DNA from 3 places in the Colwellia sp. M166 genome. Region 1 is predicted to be linked to each of the others. Evidence: predicted binding sites of a transcription regulator. Region 1 holds the regulator's gene; each other region holds the start of a gene.
The links. The regulator sigma-54, encoded in region 1, starts transcription at its own class of promoters, with help from an activator protein. The targets are predictions, from matches to a motif close to GTTGGCACGNNNNTNGNNT.
Positions count from the first base shown of each region.

Region 2: a site for sigma-54 is predicted at 4,380-4,398, ahead of FGD67_RS04630 (YggN family protein). Genes of this name have one in related genera too.
Region 3: a site for sigma-54 is predicted at 1,955-1,973, ahead of FGD67_RS03820 (PEP-CTERM sorting domain-containing protein). Genes of this name have one in related genera too.

Region 1 is NZ_CP040755.1:2,880,670-2,888,617, reverse strand. Features, by position in the region: gene FGD67_RS13135 (calcium/sodium antiporter) at 1-748, shown strand, start outside; gene FGD67_RS13130 (KpsF/GutQ family sugar-phosphate isomerase) at 765-1,730, shown strand; gene kdsC (3-deoxy-manno-octulosonate-8-phosphatase KdsC) at 1,732-2,277, shown strand; gene lptC (LPS export ABC transporter periplasmic protein LptC) at 2,274-2,840, shown strand; gene lptA (lipopolysaccharide transport periplasmic protein LptA) at 2,806-3,351, shown strand; gene lptB (LPS export ABC transporter ATP-binding protein) at 3,352-4,083, shown strand; gene FGD67_RS13105 (RNA polymerase factor sigma-54) at 4,144-5,652, shown strand; gene hpf (ribosome hibernation promoting factor) at 5,689-5,976, shown strand; gene ptsN (PTS IIA-like nitrogen regulatory protein PtsN) at 6,006-6,458, shown strand; gene rapZ (RNase adapter RapZ) at 6,466-7,320, shown strand; gene FGD67_RS13085 (HPr family phosphocarrier protein) at 7,324-7,605, shown strand; gene mgtE (magnesium transporter) at 7,788-7,948, shown strand, end outside.
Region 2 is NZ_CP040755.1:1,010,527-1,018,474, forward strand. Features, by position in the region: gene FGD67_RS04615 (M3 family metallopeptidase) at 1-1,870, shown strand, start outside; gene FGD67_RS04620 (DUF3010 family protein) at 1,950-2,387, opposite strand; gene FGD67_RS04625 (tRNA-uridine aminocarboxypropyltransferase) at 2,505-3,275, opposite strand; gene FGD67_RS04630 (YggN family protein) at 3,503-4,306, opposite strand; gene zapE (cell division protein ZapE) at 4,640-5,797, opposite strand; gene FGD67_RS04640 (cold-shock protein) at 5,901-6,110, opposite strand; gene FGD67_RS04645 (RNA methyltransferase) at 6,402-6,914, opposite strand; gene FGD67_RS04650 (hypothetical protein) at 7,117-7,731, shown strand; gene lepB (signal peptidase I) at 7,886-7,948, shown strand, end outside.
Region 3 is NZ_CP040755.1:851,470-859,417, forward strand. Features, by position in the region: gene FGD67_RS03810 (DUF2959 domain-containing protein) at 1-231, opposite strand, end outside; gene FGD67_RS03815 (hypothetical protein) at 261-491, opposite strand; gene FGD67_RS03820 (PEP-CTERM sorting domain-containing protein) at 1,074-1,862, opposite strand; gene prsT (XrtA/PEP-CTERM system TPR-repeat protein PrsT) at 2,333-5,122, shown strand; gene FGD67_RS03830 (outer membrane protein transport protein) at 5,260-6,576, opposite strand; tRNA gene FGD67_RS03835 (tRNA-Leu) at 6,846-6,931, opposite strand; tRNA gene FGD67_RS03840 (tRNA-Gly) at 7,011-7,086, opposite strand; tRNA gene FGD67_RS03845 (tRNA-Leu) at 7,121-7,206, opposite strand; tRNA gene FGD67_RS03850 (tRNA-Gly) at 7,275-7,350, opposite strand; tRNA gene FGD67_RS03855 (tRNA-Gly) at 7,403-7,478, opposite strand; tRNA gene FGD67_RS03860 (tRNA-Leu) at 7,544-7,629, opposite strand; tRNA gene FGD67_RS03865 (tRNA-Cys) at 7,633-7,706, opposite strand; tRNA gene FGD67_RS03870 (tRNA-Gly) at 7,764-7,839, opposite strand.

The DNA of each region.
Region 1 (7,948 bases):
TACCAATATAGCGTTAGTGTTAGGTTTAACGGCCTTATTTCACCCTTTATCTGTTTCGTCTTCCACCATCAAACGTGAAATCCCGCTTATTTTAATTGTTACTGCTATCGCAACTTACATGTTGGCCAACAGCCACTTTAGCTTTAATGAAGGCTTGATACTGATCATCGGTTTTGTACTTTATATTGCTACCTTACTGTTCGTTACTTTAAAGCGGGCAAAACAAAACCCTATAGACGATAAAATGGTCTTAGAAGCCGAGCAAGAAGTGCCGGAGGCCGTCAGTACTCGACGTTCAGTCATTTGGTTAGTTTTCGGCATTATCTTTTTGCCATTAAGTGCAACATTTCTTGTCGACTCTTCAATTTTTATTGCCAAAGCTTTTGGTATTAGTGACTTGGTCATAGGTTTAACCGTCATTGCTGTTGGTACTAGTTTACCTGAACTAGCAGCCAGTATTATGAGTATTATTAAAAAAGAAGACGATCTGGCTTTGGGAAATATTATTGGCTCAAATATCTTTAATATTCTTGCCGTACTATCGCTAGCGGGCTTAATTTCACCTGGTAATATTGACCAAGCAGCGGCCTCTCGCGATGCTCCATATATGCTAGCAACAACTTTCTTACTCTTTCTGCTTTGTTTTAGTCGTAGCGGAAAATTTCGCATCACACGCGCGAAAGGTTTACTATTGTTAGCAGTATTTATCGGCTATCAAATTTTACTTTTCAGTCAACTTAAAACTTAATGATTGGTCTATAGCAATGAAAAACTTTAAGCAGTTAGCACAAAACGTCATTAAAATTGAGCAACAGGCTATTGCTGAATTAACACAATTTATTGATGACGACTTCGTTAAGGCTGGTGAATTAATGTTCAACTGCCAAGGCCGGGTCATCGTAATTGGTATGGGAAAATCTGGCCACATTGGCGGTAAAATTGCTGCAACACTGGCCAGTACAGGTACACCATCATTTTTTGTCCATCCTGGTGAAGCAAGCCATGGCGATCTTGGCATGATCACCATAGATGATGTGGTATTAACTATCTCTAATTCTGGCGAAACCGGCGAAGTATTAGCTATTATTCCCGTCATCAAGCGATTAGGGGCTAAGCTTATTGCCATGACCGGTAACCCTGATTCAACATTAGCACAGCTTGCCGACACGCATGTTTGCGTCAAAGTATCGCAAGAAGCTTGCCCTCTAGGGTTAGCACCAACCTCTAGCACCACAGCAACTTTAGTGATGGGAGATGCCCTTGCGGTTGCGCTATTAAATGCTCGTGGTTTTACCGCCGATGACTTTGCTTTATCTCACCCTGGTGGCAGTTTAGGGAAAAGATTATTATTGCGTTTAACGGATATTATGCATAAAGACGAGCGCCTACCAACCGTAGCAAAAAGCGCTAAAATAAAAGATGCTTTAGTTGAAATGTCTCTGAAAGGTTTAGGCATGACAGCTATTATTGATGACAATAGTCAGCTGATGGGGCTATTTACCGATGGTGATTTACGCCGTATTTTAGATGCAAAAATTGATATTCACCAAGACAGTATTACCAGTGTTATGACCAAGAATCCTTATGTTGCGAAGCAAGATATGCTGGCTGCTGAAGCACTAAAAATTATGGAAGACAAAAAAATTAATGGCTTGATTATTGTTAATGACAATAATCAACCGATTGGTGCGATGAATATGCATGACTTATTAAAATCTGGAGTGCTATAAATTGGATAGCCTGTACGGAAACGTTACACCCAGTGTTTGGCATAAAGCACAAAAGATTAAACTCTTTGTTTGCGATATTGATGGCGTTTTTTCAGATGGCCGTATTTATTTAGGTAATAATGGCGAAGAATTAAAAGCTTTCCATACTAAAGATGGCTATGGCATCAAAGCTTTAGGTGCTAGTGGTGTTGATGTTGCCGTGATCACCGGCAGAAAATCTAACATAGTACAGACCCGCATGAGTGCATTAAATGTTAAACACATAGTCCAAGGTGAAGAAAATAAACTCCCAGCATTAAAAGCCATGATGGCGGCATTAAAATTAACACCTGAGCAAGTCGCTTACATTGGTGATGATATGCCAGATTTTGACTGCCTTAACTATGTGGGTTTAAGTATTGCTGTTAATGACGCGCATCCTGCGATATTAAAACTCTGTCACTATATTACTTATACCCGAGGGGGTTTTGGTGCCGTACGAGAAACTTGTGATCTAATAATGCAAAGTCAAAACACCTTAGCGGCGGCTACAGGCGCGAGTATATGAGCCGAATTTATCTTGCGACAATAATCTTATTTATCATAGCCGTTTCGACTTATGGACTGCTTGAATGGTATAGCGTGCAAGAAGAAACAAGCAACATTCTCGACAGCACGAGTAACCCTGAATTTATTGCTGAGAATCTCAACAGTGACATTTATAAAGCATCGGGCGCATTAGCTTACAATGTTGAAGCACAACGAATGGAACATTATGCGCAATTAGAGGTCACACACTTTGAGTATCCACAATACACTTTATATCCAAAAAACAACAAACCCACTTGGCAAATTACCGCCAACGAAGGCACCTTGTATGGTAACAACCGAGTAAAATTAAAAAATCGCGTACGTTTAATCGCCACTGATGAAGAAAGTTTGATACAGGAAGTACACGGAAAAAATTTAGAAATGGACTTGAAAACTAATATTATCAGCTCAGAGCAAACTATCTTAATATTAGGTAAAGGATTTACTATGTATGGCTCAGGATTAATTGTAGACTTAAACACAACACAGATGACATTGACCGAACATGTACAAACCATTTATAAAAAAACTAACAACTAAATTAACTTTCTTAGCGGCGCTACTTTTATTAGTCCCTGCAGCAAGTGCTGAAAAGTTTGATGTTGAGCAAGAAATTAAAATTTCTTCTTCACGCCAAGCAGCCGATCTGAAGAACAAAATATTCAGTTATATTGATAATGTCATTATTTCTCAAGGCACGCTTAAAATACATGCTGAATTAGTTCAGGTCATCACTCAAGAAGAAAACGATAATAAAATTTATATTGCTAAAGGCTCACCAGCAACATTTGAGCAAACCCTGCAAGATGGTAGTCCAATCAACTTACAAGCCAACGAAATCCGTTATGAACCAGCGATGAATATTGTCGTCATTTCAGGTAATGCCTTATTACGTCAAGAAGGCAGCGAAGTGAGCGGTAATAAAATTACTTATAATTTTGACACTGAATATGTCAATGCTGAAAGCTTAGAAAATGCCAAGGTTGAGACGGTTTTACAACCTAAAAATAAAACTGAGCAACTAGAAAAATCAAAGGATAAACAAGAGTAGATGGCAACTTCAACATTATCCGCAACCGGTCTAGCAAAAGCCTATAAAGGCCGAAAAGTAGTTAAAAACGTCAGTATGAAGGTCTCTGCTGGACAAATTGTTGGCTTATTAGGACCGAACGGTGCTGGCAAAACGACCTCTTTTTATATGATTGTCGGTTTAGTCAACAATGATAGCGGCTCCATTGTTTTAAATGATGAAGACTTAACTTTATTACCGATGCACGAACGCGCACGTAAAGGTATCGGCTACTTACCTCAAGAAGCATCAATTTTTCGTAAGCTTTCGGTTTATGACAACATCATGGCCATTTTACAAACTCGCAAAACTCTCAATGATATCGAAAGAGAAGAGAAACTTGAACATCTGCTAGAAGAGTTCAACATTAGCCATATCAAAGATAACTTAGGCATGAGCTTATCGGGTGGTGAACGCCGACGCGTTGAAATAGCACGCGCTTTAGCAGCGGAACCAAAATTTATCTTACTTGATGAGCCCTTTGCAGGTGTTGACCCTATTTCAGTAGGTGATATAAAAAAAATTATCCTACACTTAAAAGAACGTGGTATTGGCATTTTGATCACCGACCACAATGTACGAGAAACACTCGATGTTTGTGAGCACGCCTATATTGTTAGTCATGGCGAACTTATTGCTGAAGGTGATGCTAATCAAATTCTTGCGAATCAGCATGTAAGAGATGTATACCTTGGTGAACAATTCACGCTATAGTGAGTAACAAACTACAACGGCACAATAATAATGTCTTTGAACAGGGAAAAGAAAACGTAAATGCGTCCTACTCTGCAACTCCGTATCGGACAACAGTTAACGATGACCCCGCAATTGCAGCAGGCGATCAAACTGTTGCAATTATCTACTCTGGATCTACAGCAAGAAATTCAAGAGGCACTTGAAAGTAATCCTTTGCTTGAAGTTGATGAAACTGCTGATAATAGCTCGGAAAGTACCCCTGACCATTTAGAGGAAGCCTTTTCTGCTGGTGTTAGTGAAGATACAGCAATGTCATCCTCAGATGGCAGTGAAGATTCAGCACCAACGATCGATGAAATTAGCTCCTCAGAAGGCCTAGCCAAAACCGATATTCCCGAAGAACTTAATAGTGATACTACTTGGGATGACAACTTTAGTGCTGGTGCAAGTAGTGGCGGTGTTGGACCGGCATCAGAAGATTATACCTACCAAGGTGAAACAAAAGATTCATTACAAGATCACCTAATTTGGCAAATGGAACTCACGCCCTTTAGCGATACCGATAAAACCATTGCTATTGCCATTATTGAAGCCATTGATGAAGCAGGTTACTTAACCGTTTCAGCAGAAGATATCTTAGAAAGTGTCGGCATTGAAGATGTTGAGCTTGACGAAGTTGAAGTAGTACTAAAGCGCATTAACATGTTTGACCCCGTAGGTGTTGCTGCTCGTTCAATTCCTGAATGCCTACTGATTCAACTTAATCAATTCGCTAAAGATACCCCTTGGTTAGCGGAAAGTAAGTTAGCCGTAACTGAATATATTGAATTACTCGGCAATCGAGATTACCGCCAGTTAATGCGAAAATTACGCTTAAAAGAAGATCAATTACGCGAAGTTATTCGCCTGATACAATCTTTAGATCCTCGCCCAGGCGATAGCGTGATAAAAAGCGAAGAACAATATGTCATTCCTGATGTCTCTGTTGAAAAGAAAAACGGCCGTTGGACGGTAGAGCTCAACCCTGATACTGCACCTAAGTTATCGGTAAATCAGCAATATGCGGCGATGTCTCGCACCATGAAATCATCCACTGATAGTCAGTTTATCCGCTCGAATTTACAAGAAGCTAAATGGTTTATCAAAAGCTTAGAGAGCAGAAACGATACGCTATTAAAAGTGTCAAACTGTATTGTGCAACGCCAGCAAGGATTTTTTGAACATGGTCCAGAAGCTATGCGTCCGATGGTATTAAACGATATTGCCGAAGCTGTTGATATGCATGAATCAACAATCTCACGGGTGACGACGCAAAAGTATATGCACACGCCTAGAGGGATTTTCGAGCTGAAATATTTCTTTTCAAGTCATGTTAGCACTGAAAATGGTGGTGAGTGTTCATCGACTGCAATTCGTGAATTAATCAAAAAACTTGTTGCTGCTGAAATACCTGCAAAACCTTTAAGTGATAGCAAAATGGCAGATATTTTAGCCGAGCAAGGTATCAAAGTCGCAAGGCGGACCATTGCTAAATATCGTGAATCGCTCTCTATACCGCCATCAAATCAACGTAAAAGCCTACTCTAGGCCAACTTACTCACCCGTAAAAGAGGACAGCAGCATATGCAAATTAATCTTACCGGACACCATGTCGACGTTACCGATTCATTACGTGATTATGTTAATGGCAAATTTGAAAAGCTAGAACGTCATTTTGATCACATCAACAATGTACATGTCGTATTAACAGTCGAGAAGCTCAATCAAATTGCCGAATCCACTGTCCATTTAAGTGGCACTGAGGTCCATGCTAAAGCAGAAAACAATGATATGTATGCATCAATTGATGCTTTAATTGATAAGCTAGATCGCCAAATCTTGAAGTACAAAGGCAAGATTAACAAGCATTAGCGTAGCACCACATTAGGTCTTATAAGTTTATGAAGTTGCAAGATATCTTAACTCCGGACTGCACTATTTGTGCAGTACCGGCTGCAAGTAAAAAACGTATTTTAGAATATTTAAGTAGTCTTGCTGCTGAAAAATTGGCAAATCACGACACTTTTCAACTATTAGAGAGCTTAGTTAAACGTGAACGAATGGGCTCAACAGGTATAGGTAATGGCATTGCTATACCTCATGGCCGCTTAAGTGATGCCACACAGCCAATTGCTGTGGTTATCACCATAGAAGAAGCGATTAATTTTGATGCTATTGATCATCGTCCCGTAGATATTTTTATTGCCTTGTTTGTACCTGAAGAAGAATGCCAAAATCATCTGTGCACCCTTCAAAGTATTGCGACAATTTTTCGTAACAAACAGTTTTGCAAACAGGTACGTCAATGTAAAACTAACCAAGAGCTTTTTCAGTTAATCCAACAAGCGAGTTAAAGCACGGATGAAATTAATTATTGTAAGTGGCCGATCTGGCTCCGGCAAAAGTGTCGCACTGCGTGTTTTAGAAGATTTAGGCTATTACTGTGTCGACAATATTCCAGTTAATTTACTACCGGCATTAACCCATACGGTCATCAATGATTATGAAAATGTTGCGGTAAGTATCGATGTTCGCAACTTACCGAAAGATCCTAACGATGTGCCTGAAATTATTGATTACCTGCCGAGTGCTGTCGAGTTAAACCTACTCTATTTGGATGCAGATGATAGCGACCTGATCCGTCGATTTAGTGAAACTCGACGTTTACACCCATTGATTAAGCAAAACATTGCTTTAGACCAAGCTATTGCCTTAGAGAAAAAACTGCTGGAACCGATCGCTAGTCGAGCACACTTATATATCAATACCAGTCAACTATCACCACATCAACTTGCCGACTTAGTCAGAGAACGTATTTTGGGTAAAACATCAGGTTCTATGGTGGTGGTCTTTGAATCATTTGGTTTCAAACATGGTGTGCCGCAAGATGCCGACTATGTTTTTGATGCCCGATTTTTACCTAATCCATTTTGGGATAAAGAGCTAAAAGACTATACCGGCTTAGATAAGCCAGTACAAGATTTCCTTGCTAGCCAAGCGATAGTGACTAAGTTTATTTGGCAAATTAACAGCTTTATGATGACTTGGTTACCGCATTTAGAACGTAATAATCGTAGCTATATTACCATCGCTATTGGCTGTACTGGCGGTAAGCATCGCTCAGTATATATTGCAGAATTATTAGCCAATAATATGCGTAAAGAGCGTAAAGACGTGCAATCTCGTCACCGTGACTTACCCATTGAAAGTACATAAATTATGATGACTGTACAATTTAGCCGTGAAGTACTGATCATCAATAAACTTGGCTTACATGCCAGAGCGGCCTCAAAACTTGCTCAGCTTAGCCAAAAATTTACCGCGAAAGTCACAATTGAATTAGCTGATAATAGTGCTGACGCTAATAGCATTATGGGCTTAATGCTATTAGCCGGCGCCCAAGGAAAAACCGTTAAGGTTGTCGCCTCAGGTGAAGATGCAGAAAGAGCGCTAGCAGAGATTTGCCAACTTTTTAGTGACAAATTTAATGAAACTGAGTAAATAAAGCCAAGCACTAAGCTCCTCAACCTGTGTTTAAGTCAATAAAAAAGCTGCGAAAAGTGATAAATTACGGTAAACTCAACACTGATAATTATCAATTTTGAGCGTAACATCACCTTAATAATTATCCTTCATACTAATAATTTTCAGTTTTCGTTTTTACAACGGCACAAGGTAGCTATATGCCGGAAGTTTCTGAGCAAGATTACAGTCATCAACGCCTACAGCAAGTTAATGATGCCATCGATAGTGGCATGTTTGTCTATGTCCGCAAATTATTGCAAGACATGCCTGCTTATGATCTCGCCTTACTATTAGAGTCTTCTCCAACCAAGAGTCGTAT
Region 2 (7,948 bases), 1.9 Mb from region 1:
TGTGGCAATGGAAAAATCGGGTGATTTTCTCAATAAAGTCAGCACAACCTTCTATGGTTTAACCGGTTCAATGTCTGATGATGAAATGCGTGCCATCGCAAAAGAAATTTCACCAAAACTTTCAGCTTTGGGTGATGATATAGCGCTAAATGATGCTTTATTTCAGCGTGTTAAAGCCGTTTATGACAACAAAGATAAATTAGGCTTACGCACAGATCAAAAGCGCTTATTAGACAAAACCTATAAAAGTTTTGTTAGAGGTGGTGCTAACCTTAACGATTCAGATAAGTTAAAACTACGTGAATTAAATGAAAAACTTAGTGGTTTAAGCTTAAAGTTTGGTGAAAATCTGCTCGCTGAAACCAATAACTTTGAAATGGTTATTGATAATAAAGCCGATCTTGATGGTTTACCTGCTGATATTATTGCAGCAGCAGCCGCAACCGCAACCGCGCGTGGCCACGAAGGCAAATGGGTATTCACCACACACCGTCCAAGCAAAAACCCTTTTTTAACTTACTCAAACAACCGTAAATTACGTGAAACCATTTATAAAGGTTACACCATGCGCGGTAATAACGATAATGCCAATAACAACCAAGTAATTGCCAGTGAAATGGCCAGCCTTCGTTATCAAAAAGCTCAGCTTTTAGGTTATAAAACCCATGCCCATTTTGTGCTTGAAAATGCGACTGCAAAAACCCCTGAAAATGTTTTCGAATTATTAAACAAAGTTTGGCCTGCAGCATTAGAGCATGCAAAAGAAGAAACTGCTGATATTCAAAAAATGATTGATGCACAAGGTGGCAATTTTAAAGTAGCCGCTTGGGATTGGTGGTATTACTCTGAAAAAATTCGCAAACAGCGTTTTGATATCGACGCAGAAGAAACTAAACCTTATTTCTCATTAGAAGCAACACTACAAGGCGTTTTCTTTACCGCCGAAAAACTTTGGGGCGTTACCTTTAAAGAGCGTGATGATCTACCTAAGTATCATCCAGAAGTACGTACATTTGAAGTGTATGATCGTGACGGCAGCTATGTCGGTATTTATATGACTGATCATTACGTACGTGAAAGTAAACGTGGTGGTGCTTGGATGAGCAGTTTCCGTAAACAATACCGCATGAACGGTGAAGATGTTACACCAATTATTTATAACGTATTAAACTACCCTCGCCCAATAGGTGACAAACCAACATTATTAACTTTTGATCAAGCATCGACTTTATTCCATGAATTTGGACATGCTATTCAAGGCTTACTATCTGACGGTTATTACCGCTCTCAAACGGGTACATCACTACCAAGAGATTACGTAGAATATCCATCGCAAGTGATGGAAAACTGGATGACAGAGCCGGAAGTATTAGCTAACTTTGCTAAGCACTACCAAACTGGCGAAGTTATTCCACAAGCGCTAGTTGAAAAAATTCAAGCTTCTGGCAAGTTCAACCAAGGTTTTGGTACGACAGAGTATTTAGCCGCAGCCTTACTTGATATGAGCTGGCATTCATTAGAAACTGCTGAATTACAAGACGCTAATAGCTTTGAGAAAAATGTTTTAAAAGACATTGGTCTGATTGAGCAAATCGCACCAAGATATAAAACAGGTTACTACTCGCATATTTTTGCTGGTGGTTACTCTGCTGGTTACTACGGCTATATTTGGTCAAATATCTATGATGCTGATACTTGGTTAGCCTTTAAAGAAAATGGCATATTCGACCAAAAAACCGCTGAACTTTATCGTAAGCATGTATTAGAAAGTGGTGGCACAGACGATCCAACAATCATGTATCGTCGTTTCAGAGGTCAAGACCCTAAAGTAGAACCTTTACTTGAGCGTCGCGGTTTAACCAGTAAATAAACCGATAAAAAAACGAAAAAAGGGTCGCTATATAGCGACCCTTTTTATAGTTTAATACTAACAATCAAGAAATTGTATATTATTGAAGATACATACTACCTTCGAAAAAAGCAAAAACAGTTTCAAAAGCATTTTCTTGGTATTGCTTCAAACCCGTATCACGAAAATCAATATCAACCTGACTGCGTGTTAGTGCTTTTTTGATAAAAGTGCCTGCTAATATTTCCACAGGTAGATCTTTAATAAGCTGAATAGCAGCTTCCAATTTAAAACCTACAGGACCGCCGGAAAATTTCCCCTTTAACGCACGTCCTTTAATAACCACTTTATCAACTTTGTAATCTTCCATTAGCTTAGCAAAAGCAAATTGGAAATATTGTACTTGCTCGGCATCACCCGCATCAACAAGACTAATTTTTTGTACGCGCGTTTTTGGTATGTCGTACAACCCATTTTCCCGCGACATGATACAAATAATTGCATCGTTACCTTTTAACTCAACACCACATATTTTCATAAATTAACCTCATTTCTATAATGTGCATTATTATAAAATAGTTTTGCCTTAGCTGCAGTGTTTTCATGCATTTAAAACGAGTCTTATAATAACATTACGCTTACTGCGTTATATTTTCTACTTTACTTGGTCTTTGGCAATAGCAATTCCATGTTGTTTCGTGAACGCTATATAATCAACAACCGCATCTGGATTACCTTTATTGCCTTGGCAAACAGCACGTTGATATTCATAGCTAAAAACATCAAACCAAAGATCAAGCAAATCTGCGTTGATCTGTTCCCCTGCTAGCGACAATATCTGTGCTGCAACTTCAGCAGTAGCTAATTCGGTATTATTGGCAGCTAAGCGAATTTGGTAGCGAGAGCTAAGCTCAGCCGCATCTTCAGGTGTTTTGGGCGTGAATGAAACCACAGGTAAATTTTGTAAATAAGGACTGCGACGAAACATTTTTTTTGCTTCTCGCCAACTGCCATCAAGCATGATAAATAAAGGTCTTTTACCGGTTGCTAATACGACTTTATTATCAAAAATCTCTCTTTCATCACCTGCATAAGCTTTAGGAAATACTATCATTGGCTGCCAAATAGGATCATTTAACAACGTTAAAATATCTGGATTAACTTCCGTTCTCGACCAAAGAAATGCATAACTATCAGGGATCAAATCAGCAATTAGCTTACCGGTATTACTTGGTTTTAATACTTCGGTATCGTACATCAATAATAAAAAACCAGCGTTAGATTTTACACTCGGCGCTAGCGAACAAATACAAAATTTTTCAGCCAATCGACAAAGTTCACAACGGATCACTCGTTGTCCTCTAGACTTATAGGTCGTCGTGCTTAAACTTTTACGGTATTGATGAAGTTGTTGAACTGCGTGCATATGTGATCTATCAGCTGATTTTGGGCCGCTACTGTAACGTGCACTTTAAGCCTTAGCAATAAAAATACGACAAAACACGATAAAGAGCCCAAAACCACCACATCTATTCATGCACTCGCGATATGCCGTTCATTCAGTACATAAAAAGCGCTAAGGTATCAAGCCTAGCGCTTCTCTTGGAAATTACATGATAATATGATGACTTAAACAGAAAGTTGCTCTAAAAATTAAATTTCACTATGCGAATTTTTCTGACTAGCAGTGATAAAATTATAATCTGCAAGTTCATCAATATTTACTTTCAATTGTTCTTCCAAATTATCAATCACGATAATAGATTGGCATAACGCTTCACCACGCTTTTCTAATCCAGCACCACGAGCTTCCATTTCATGTTCAATTTGCTCACCAAATTGTTCCATTTTGCTGCCAAACGCATCCATATCACCACCCGAATATAGCATTTGCTGGCCAACCGCAACCATTAGGCTTCCTAAAGAATTTTGGATAGTCGTTTCTACTGCCGACTCAATTCTCTGCTCAAAGTCTTCACCAAAAAAATCTTCACCAGCAAAGCCATCTTCGTCAATATAAAAATCTTTACTACCATCAAACTCTGCATCTACTTCAGTACGAATATTGGTTAATTGCATGGTTAATTCTGAACTAACATTATTACCATCACCTAATAACTCATTAAACGCTAAGTTGACGCCATCAATAGCTAAATCAATAGCATCTAAAGCAATCACTTTTACCTCAGGTACAACCCCACGGATATTGGTTGAGTATTCATGAAGTAAAGATCGTTGACTTGCTGTTAAAGCAACCTCTTCACCGTTGATCAATAAAACATCATTGTTAATGATGGTATACACCGGAGATTTATTTTTAGAAAAGGTAATTTCTCTAGCATTAATGTTAATGCCGCCATTCAAGTCAACTTGACATGAGTCACTAGAAAAAGAATTTTCGTGCGCATAACTTGCCGAGCTTGCCATAATTAATGCTGTTGCGATCAAAGTTTTCATATTACCTTCCTTTATAAATTAATCCAATTAGACTTCATCAAAGCGATAATAAGCTTTTATGATTTAATATTGTTTACAAAACTGATGCCAATATAAAAATAACCTTAATATCAATAACTAAGGGGAATTGCACAATATTAGGTAAAGTGCAAAAAACTAATTTTTAGTAGTATAGTTAAATTTTTAGTCAATTTAACAAATAACACCAAGTCTAAATAAGGAAGATAGGATTAGTTCTGCATGAATTAATAACGCTATAATTAAATTTTTAATTTTAATCATAGCAGTAGTAATTTAGCTTATATATTTCTTGCGTTAACTATTATGAGGTCATTAACTGTAAGCTAATCTCTGCATTTCAAATAGTCTTGAACGACAGCGAGCAAACTCAAAACTGAGTTGAGTACCTTGATAAAGCTCCGCAATATCAACTTGTGCAGCTATAATTAAACGGATTCCTCGATCATAAAACTCATCAACAAGGGCAATAAAACGCCGAGCTTCATCATCAAGTCCTCTTAATTGTCCCATCACCACACCACTACGTTGGTAGCTATCTTCAACACCAGAAAAAACCGCAGGAATGAGTTTTCCACTAAATTGAGGAACATCGCTGATCAGCACACTTGCGTATTGATCCGCTAACTTAATATAGTCTCTTTGGCTACGCGGGCTTGAGCAAATTGCCATAAAGTCAAACCAAATAGCACTCTGACAACGGGCGACAAAATTAATGGTTCTACCATGAATGGTGATACTCTCGTTATATTGCACATTACCGATAGCTAAGGCTAAAAAATGCTGAGATAAAAAATCACCGCCTTTTTCATTACCGACATGAAAGTCGCGATATTGATGTGTCACGGTATCACTTGTCATCAAGCGATGGTCTTTCGACCCATCAATAGAGATAACTTGGCAATATTGGTGGATAATATCTATGGTTGGTAAAAATCTTTCGCGTTGAAGGCCATTTAGATACAACTGATCAGGCCGACAGTTCGATGTTGCAACTAAGGTAATACCGCTTGATAGCATGGCATTTAGTAAGCCCGCCAATAACATAGCATCACCAATATCATTAACAAAAAACTCATCAAAACACAGTAAGTCAACTTCAGCGGCCCATATTTCAGCAATGAGTGCTAACGGGTTATCTATAGTATTAAGCTCATGCAACTTTTGATGTACGCTTTCCATAAAATGATGAAAATGTATGCGTTTTTTACGTGTTATATTCACCTGATGATAAAGCAAATCCATCAACATGGTTTTGCCACGCCCTACTCTGCCATAAAAATAGATCCCTTGAATAGCTGCAGGCTTACTGAATATTTTTTTTAATGATATGAATATAGAAGATGGGGTTTGTCTAAGAGATAGTTTTTCTGCAAGCTTGTCCAGCGCAATGGTTGCTTGAAGTTGTTCACTGTCAAGCTGAAGTAATTTTTGCTCAACAAGTTGCTTATATTGACCGGTAACTGACATCATTATTTTTTTGCAGACACAAAAAGGGCAGACTAATGTCTCCCCTTTTCAACACTTTTAATATTTTAGTTCACTTAAACCAGTTAAGTTAGCTAATAAATATTAATTAAAGTGCTACGATGTTCTCAGCTTGAGGACCTTTTTGACCTTGAGTAACAGTAAACTGTACTTTTTGGCCTTCAGCAAGAGTTTTGAAACCGTCGCCAGAGATTGCAGAAAAATGTGCGAAAACGTCTGGACCAGATTCTTGCTCGATGAAACCGAAACCTTTAGACTCGTTAAACCATTTTACTGTACCAGTAGTTGTATTAGACATTTGTATTATCCTATTTATTCGTAATTGATGCCTCAAAAATAAGGCGATGTTGCAGGAAGTGTTGCTATTACTTATTAAACAGGACGAGCTACTTACTAATATAACTTCGAAACTTTGTACATAAATATAGGTCTTACTTTCTAGCTGAGACGGATTTTACCGACTTTTTATCAAGAGTCAAGCCGTTTCAAAGAAAAGAATCAATTGTAGCAATAATAAATATAATCGCTGCATTGTTAATCAACATACGATGATTATACACACGAACTTACTCTACAACTGCTTCAAAGCTTAATTGGCTTTTACTTTTACCTTGTTATTGGTATCTCGACTGCGTTTAATTAACTCGTCTCCTAACAAAATATTTTTTGCTTTCGCCAATCGATCATAAAGCAAAACATTAACGCTTGCTGCTAAGTTCATACAACCTACTGTTGGTACATAAACGACAGCATCAGCCATGTTAATAATATCTTGCGCGATCGTGCCATCTTCAGGGCCAAAAATATAAATGGCATTTTCAGGATGTTCAAACTCAGGTAAAGGTATAGCGCCCTCAACTAAGTCAACACAAATAACTTGCTGCCCTGACATTAAGTTATCAGTTAAGGACTCGACAGCATGCAAAGGAATTTTTTTGGATACATCTTTAGTATCAGTATGAAACTTTGCCGCTCTTGCATAGCGAACACCCGTATAGCGAATTTCATCTGCTTGGTAACACCCTGCAGCACGCATAACAGCTCCAACATTTGACGGACTTTTGGGATCAGTTAAACCAATAACTACATTTTCATTCTTCAATTTCATTTCCAACTTTCTCAATACGCTAGGTCTTAATTTTGTCTGATTTTGCGCTGCAAGTGCAGAGACTACAAGTAAATTATTTTTGCAGCGTAAGCCTAGCTTTTATTCCAAAATACTATTACAGCTTTCTATTAAATTAATATCTGATAGCATCAGATATTAAAATTTTTCTAATTTAGTCAATTTATGGGCCTATTTCATGAAAGCGAAAATCAATATTTTAACCTTATTACTTTCAAGCAGTGTCTTTTGTTCTGCTAATGCGGCAACTATTAGTGCTGCTCCATTAGTTTCCGTGCCAAGTCATGAAAGTTTCTTCAATAGTATAAAAGCCTTATGTCATAAAGCATTTGAAGGTCAAGTGACAGTCGATAACGCTAGTGGCGGTGGTTTTAGTAATAAAAAACTTATGATGCATATTAGAAAGTGCTCCGATGAAAAACTTGAAATTCCTTTTCATGTCGGTGATGACGCCTCTCGCACTTGGATAATTACAAAAACCGGCTCAGGACTTTCATTAAAACATGATCACCGTCATCAAGATGGCAGCTACGATGAATCTACTATGTATGGCGGACATACTAATGACGCTGGTTGGGCACAAGTACAGTCTTTTCCTGCTGATGAGTATTCAAAACAATTATTTGTCAAAACAGGCATACCACAATCGGTTGGCAACACATGGCAAATGTTTATCTACCCTGAGAAGTTTAGCTATCGGTTGATTCGTCAAGGGCGAGAGTTTCGTGTTGACTTTGATTTAACTAAAGCAGTTCAAGCACCGGCTGCTCCTTGGGGTTATAGCGATAAGTAAAGCATTGTGGTTAAATCACCTGCTGATGATTTCATAAATACAGAAATAAACACTTACATTTACACTTGTTAATTTCATTTAAATGATGGAACTTTAAAATAGCGGCTTAGTCAAAAATCAAGCCGTTATTTTATGAAAGTTTAAAGGAAATATAATGAAAAATACTATATTAAGTTTCGTCAAAACAAATACCTCACTATTAGTATTCATCTCCTTG
Region 3 (7,948 bases), 2.0 Mb from region 1:
TTCATACTGAGCTGCTAAATCCCCCCCTTCATAACTTATCAGTTGAGATAATTGTTCTAATGCCGATGTAAACTGCTGTTGAGCATCTTGCTGTGCAACTTGCGCACTCTCAACCCTGTTCAACATAATATCACGCTTATGAACACCGACTTTTTCCATTGCAGAATAATAGGCTGACTGACAGCCCACTAGTAATACAAGCATGATGATGGTGGAATATAATTTAGCCATGTCAGTACCTCTATTTATGTTAAGCTTATTCACAGACCGTTTCTGTTAGAGTACCTTGCCGCATCAATTATTGCCCATAAATGGGTAATCACTGCAAATGCTATCGGGAAAATTAACCACGAAAGTCCCCAAAAAATACTAGCAAAAACAAAGAATAAAATTGCTGGTAATATACGGCCTTGCACTAACTGCCCTAAACCAGGAATAAAAAAACTACATATTGCCGCTAAAACATTTCCGCCCGAACCTTGCTGTGCCATATTAAACCTCCAAAGTGTAAAATAGTTATTAATAATATATTTTTATGGTCAAAAGTATAACACTACCTTTCTTGGTAAACTGCTGTTATTGACTTTAGCTAACTTCAATTTGTAAAAATATATTTTATTGTACCAAGCCATTAAGTTTATGATCTTTTTTTGCAAATAAACACACATCAAAAACAGCATTTTGACCACTTAGAGTTAAAAACTAATAAAGTAAAGATAATATAAATTAAAACGTATTGTACTTTTTGAACAATACTGAAGACAGGTATGAGTTTGTTTTCTCTCAACGCTTACCAGCGGTTTGAGAACAACGCAGGAGCAGTTGTCGAGAATAACCATTATCTTCAACCAATGCCTTGCCTGCATGGATGTCGATACTTAGGTTCAGTCTGGAACTATGAACCTGTGCCGCTAAACCTTTTACATTTCACTGAGTGGGAAGAAACTTAGTAAAATTGGTATTAGTAGAATTGGTATTAACCAACGAATCAAATAGCGCAAATAAAAAAGCCAGATGCAAAGGCATTTGGCTTTTCAAAAAATTTATTTTCAGTTACATGCTAAGTTATAAAATTAAGCAGATAATAAATTGCTCTTAGCTCTCTGACGATATGCTATACCCGCCAAGGCAAGTAACATAAGTATAATTGTAGCCGGTTCAGGTACATCAACTACCGGACTATTGCCACGATTTACAGCAAAGGTCTCATGGACAGCATCGTTATAACAAGACATTGCCCAGCTTAACGATAAAGAAGTAGCCTCTCTAAATGCATCTAAGCCACTAACATTAAAGCTAAAACTTATTTTTTCATTGGTAGATGACCACGTAGAAGCATTTTCATTCAATTCATGCCCTTTTGTTTGACCAAATACAGCACCACGATCATCAGAATAACCATGGTAACTGCCGGCAGAGGTGGTGCCATTAATTTTATAAAGTCCACCATTAGTTTGATCAAGTCGCTCTATTCTACTAAAACGCGTATTCCAACCGCTGTAAAGATCACCTAATGAGAAAGCATAGTTAAAGCCAGAATTACTAGCACTATTGGCTCCTATAAGGAGATCGCCAAAAATAATATTTTTATGATTACTACCATCACTGTATGTATTGTTACTATTTCTACCGCGATATGAAGATGCAAACTTAGTGAAAACATCAACAGTAATAGTATCATCATCTCCCCAAGAAACATCCATCTGATCAACATTATAAATCCAGCCACCTTGACCAGCGTCTGCTCGATCATTTACTGAAACTGTTGTCCCATCTAAAGCTATATCTGTAGCATATGCACTCGTAGTGGCTAATAAAGCACCGAAGGTTAACATTTTTAAACTGTTTGTAATTATCGACATCATAATTTTCCAATTAACGTATTTACAAGTTTCGCATCAACTATTTAAGTGATGGCTTTTGTTGTCTTTACACCGTATTTAACCATAAACAAAAGCAAATATCGAACCAACAATATAAAATCAAAATAAAACAATGACTTAGACTATTACAGATATTGTTATTATTGATAAGTATCTCAAGTGTAAATTTTACTGACAATGCTATTTAAAACAACATTTTAAATAGCATAACCAATGCAACTTTATCTGTATAGATAGTATACGAAACTAAAAGTTTATTAAATGATTGTTTGTAAACGCCCCCCCAAATAAAGTAATTTTGCTAGCCTAGTTTAATAAAAGTATTTACCATATTTCAAACTGATCATCATTACTTAGCTAATCTTTTAAATTTAATGTTACCAACGGGCCCAATAATGAAAAGAAATATACCTGCAAAGCTAACAACAGTCTCAAACCGGAAAGCAACATTGAAAACAGTTACTGCCTTTTTCATTATTTCTAGTCTACTTTCCTGGCAAGCAAATGCAGATGAGAACGCTGATAAACTTTATGAAAATGCCTTAATTTCGTACCAAAATAAAGATATTACAACCTCAATAATTCATCTAAAAAATGCTCTACAAAAACAACAAGATCACTTAGCCTCTCGAATTTTATTGGCACAAGCTTTAATAGCAACAGGTGATGGTGCATTAGCAGAAGTAGAATTAAACAAAGCTAGGGCTTATAACGCAGATCAAAATAGATTAGTAACCCTATTTGCACATGCTTATTTATTACAGCATAAGTACGATGAAGTTTTACGTGTAACTAAACCTAGTACTCGGGGAAATAAAATTGAGGCTGAATTATTAGTTTTTAAAGGTCAAGCATTAATCGGGCAAAAGCTGTTGCGCTCAGCAGACAGTGCATTTGAAGAAGCGTTATCCTTCTCTCCTGATAATCAAATGGCATTACTTGGCAGAGCACAAATAGCCCTTAATACATTAAAAATCGATAGCGCACTAACCTTTGTTGAGCAAGCCATCGCAGGACCTCTACCTTTCATTAATGGTTGGATATTAAAAGCGAATATATTAGCACAGTCAAATCAACTACAAGGGGCAATGACGGCGATTGAACAAGCATTGGAAATTGACAATACACATTTAGCAGCACGATTAACCAAAGCCATGTTGCACATTAGCTTACAAGAATATGCCTTGGCTGAAGCACATGTAGACTACATCATTAGTGAAATACCTAATGAGCCAAGAGCAGGCTATTTGAAAGCAATAATTAATGCTAACTTAAACAAAGAAGGTGATAAGTCTGCTAATATAAAATTAACTGAGGTCATTGCTACTTTAGCTGCAGTTCCTGATGAAATAATGAAAACAACACCTGATTATTATTTTCTCGCGGGATTGACAAACTTTCAATATGGTAACCTTGTTGATGCCAAAAGGTATCTAGAAAAATATCTCAGCTATGTAGAGCTGCATTTACAGTCGGTCAAAATGATTGCTCAAATTGATTTGCAACAAGGCAATACAATATCAGCCAAAAACCTCTTATCAAAAACCAACTTATCTCAACCTGATGATCCTGACATATTAACACTCTTAGGTATGACCTACCTGCAGCTAGGGGATGTAAAAAAAGCCGAAAATTACTTTAAGCAAGTCTTAGTATTAAAGCCTAACTCTGAAATTGGTATAACAAATCTAGCACGTAGTAAAATGCAGTCGGGGGAGTATCAATTAGCAATAGATGCATTACTTACCATAAAAGATAATAAAGTTAATAACATTCAAATAAAGTTATTATTGATTGATTCATACGAAAAAGGAAAGCTTTATGATGATGCGATCGCTATTGCACAAGAACTCGTTCAACAATATCCAAACGATAGTTACTTTCAGCAAAGATTAGGTGCATTATTAGGCTGGAACAATAAAATAATCGCCGCAAGAGTAGCCTTTACTAAAGCATTGCTACTTGATAACACTAACATTGCTGCCATCATACATTTAGCCAGAATGGATATCATTGAAAACGATCTCGAAAGTGCAAAAGTTTTTTTAAATGAAAAACTAAAACAATTCCCTCAAGATCCACTGATAATGACAGAATTATCGAATATATTTTTACTTGAAAATAACTATGATGAAGCCCTACTCTGGGTTAATAAAGCACATGTCCAAGCACCTAACAATTTCTATGTGTTATCTAAACTTGTAAATACCTTAGTTGCTAATAAACAACTCACTGAAGCTACTGAGTTTGCCGATTTGTATATAGGTCAAAATCCTAGCTCTTTAGACAGCTTAAAATTGATCGCCAGATTATATCAACAACAAAATAAACACCAACAAGCCATAATGGCGCTTAGAGATTATGTTAAAAAATCTACCGATAAATCTTCAGCTAATATAACGCTTGCACAAGCCCAATTGAAAGCAGGAGATAATGTCGGGGCGATGCAATCATACAAGAAAGCAATTGTTGCAGACCAAAAATCAGTATCTGCTCATATCGGTTTGGTAAACCTTGTTATTAGTAATAAAGATGAGGCCTTTGCATTAAGCTTAATTGAAAACATAGCTAAATTAACAGCCAGCAAAAGCTTAGAGCAAGTATTATTAGGTGATTTATACTATACCTTAGATAATATCGTAAAAGCCAAGAAGCATTACTTAACAGCACTGAGTTTTTCTGATCAAAAGCAGGCTATTTTAGGGCTTTACCGCAGCTTTAAAAAAATCAATGAATTAGAGCAAGTTATTCCTTATTTAAAGGATTGGCTTAAAAAGTATCCGGATGATATTGCTGTAGAAATATCATTAGCTGATAGTTATAAAAGTTCAGGACAGCTACAACAGGCCGCGGATAATTATGAAAAGCTATTAAGTAAGCATGGTCAACTGCCGATATTACTGAATAATGCAGCAAATATTTATTTTTCACTTAACCAACAAAAGAAAGCCCGTCAATACGCTGCTCAAGCATACTCTTACTTAAAAGATAATGTTGCTATTATAGACACCTATGCATGGATTGAAAGTCGCTTAGGAAATCACCTAGAAGCACTAGCATTATTCAGATACGCACTGACTAAAGATTATGACAATGCCGAAATAAAATACCATTTAGCCGTCACGTTAGATAAGCTTGGTAGGACAACAGAAGCCAAAGGTCACCTCATTGAAGCAATTAATAGTCAGCAGTTATTTCAAGGAAAAGAACAAGCAAAGCGACTATTAGCAACGTGGTAAGTAGCGTAGCAGTCTAACGAAGATACCTACAGAACATAGTAAAAATAAAAGCCAACCTTAAATTCGGTTGGCTTTTTTGTCATCATTGTGCTTAAAGTTATGTCTTTAATACCAAAAACATAAAGTTTTATAATTAACTAAAAGCTTTTGTTATATTGAATAGCAACAATTAAGGCATTACCTTCCGAGCTAAAACCCCAATCCTTATTGCCAACAACGCCATCTAAAGAACTAGGTAATTTACCTAATAATGCATCTTCTTCAGTAACAATCACATTATCGCCATTGATATAAGAAATACCAAAATCGATACTGTCATTACTTGCTAGTTGATAAGTAGCACCGGCGCTATACCACAATCGGTCACTGTCAGGAATTGAGATTGAACGATAGTCTTCCGCAGCTGACTGATCAAAGGCAATACCAATTCTTAAAACAAGATCTTGGTTCACATCATAAGTTGCACCTAAAGCAAAACGATAGCTGTCTTCAAAATTTTCTTGTTTTTCAAATGCTAGCGTATCACCGATAAATGCCTCAAGCTTTTCAAAGCTCGACCACTGAGTATACATAATACTGTAATGTGTTGCCCACTGTTCGGTAAGTTGATGAAAACCTGAAAACTCAGCTATTGCAGGCATATCAACAGACAAGCTCGCTGCTTGCTCCTGCACACCCAGTCCAGAAAACTCACCATCAAATGCTAATTCGACTTCACTACGGTAAGTAAGCGCAAAACGGTGGTTTTGATTAATTTCATAAACAAGGCCAATATTCCAGCCATAACCAAAATCATCACCTGCCATATTGACAACCTCAGTGCTGCCTTGCACTGGTGCAACGACTAGGCCAACACCAGGAATTGATACGCCATTTTCCAGTACACTGCCCGCATGTCTAATTAATTCAGCTTCACCATAAACAACATTTAACCCCAAACCTAAGCTAAGCTGCTCATTGATTCGATACGAACCACTAATATTAGCATTCATGGTTTTTAAATCGGTTTTACCGCCAATAGAGCCTGCCTCATAGTCGTTATCGTATTCACTTTTTAGGCCGAAATTCGAATTAAAAGCAACACCATAGGCAAATGTATCGTTGACCGGATTAATAAAATACATTGCTGGAATAATAGCTGTTGGTACGACACCATCTTGTTTAAGTTGGCTAACATCATAATCAGCCCCAAGGATATCTGGCGCATCAATGCCTTTTATATTTACACCAGGATCAACATAGGTTGCGGCAAGAGAGAAAGCTGCTTTGTCAAACAAAGCCATTGCGGCAGGATTACGAGCTAAAACAGCAGCATCATCTGCTATCACAGCATCACCAGCAAAGGCTCGGCCTAAGCCTGAAGCGCTTGTTTCATTTAATTGAAAAGATGCAGAGTAACTATTAAAAGTTGCCAATGTAATGGCCGCTGCAAGAATTGATTTTTGTAATGTCATACTAAGTTCTCGGAAATTGTTGAAAATAATAAATTTTTTAATAAAAACACTTAATAATACGCGACAAAACGCAGCCACTCTGTTAAAAAATGTAACTTTCACATCGAATAAACAGCGGACACTTCATAAAAAATATTAAAGCCAAGCAATAGCATTATTAATACAAGAATATTGAAAAAATCATGGCAAAGCGATAAGTTTTATTAAAAAATAAAATCTGATACAGATAAAATGATAGTTATTGAGCAAAGAATTGAGATTTTCTAAGGTGGTACCCGGAGACGGACTTGAACCGTCACGCTCTATGAGCGAGGGATTTTAAATCCCTTGTGTCTACCAATTCCACCACCCGGGCAACGAGGAGTATTTTTAACGTAATCTTGGTAACTACGTTCTTCTTATTTGCATGATAATGAAATAAGAGATTGAAATATTGGAGCGGCTAACGAGACTCGAACTCGTGACATTCACGTTGGCAACGTGATGCTCTACCAGCTGAGCTACAGCCGCTTCGTAGAACTTTAAATACATCTCTAAACAAAAGTGGTACCCGGAGACGGACTTGAACCGTCACGCTCTATGAGCGAGGGATTTTAAATCCCTTGTGTCTACCAATTCCACCACCCGGGCATCGAGAAGTATTTTTATAGTAAATATTGATGATTTACTTTTTCTTTTTACACTAACACTATCAAATTTGGAGCGGCTAACGAGACTCGAACTCGTGACATTCACGTTGGCAACGTGATGCTCTACCAGCTGAGCTACAGCCGCTTCATTTGCTTAATTAACACCTATTAATTAAGACTACACATCATTTGAAATTTGGAGCGGCTAACGAGACTCGAACTCGTGACATTCACGTTGGCAACGTGATGCTCTACCAGCTGAGCTACAGCCGCTTCATATATCAAACTGACTCTATACATATGCCAATATGTATTAACAATCTTACTAAGTAGGCAAATGGTACCCGGAGACGGACTTGAACCGTCACGCTCTATGAGCGAGGGATTTTAAATCCCTTGTGTCTACCAATTCCACCACCCGGGCAAATGGAGGCGGGTCCCGGAGTCGAACCGAGGTAAACGGATTTGCAATCCGCTGCATGGCCACTCTGCCAACCCGCCCTTTATTTACAAACTACCGTAAGATAGTATTCCCTAGATTTTCTCTTAAAGAGAAATTGGAGCGGCTAACGAGACTCGAACTCGTGACATTCACGTTGGCAACGTGATGCTCTACCAGCTGAGCTACAGCCGCTTCATCTGCTGACTCCCTGTCAACTGGAAACGCATTCTACATTGAAAAACTTATGAGTCAACCCTTTAATATCAATTTTATTTCGACTGCTCAAAAAGCGACTAATATG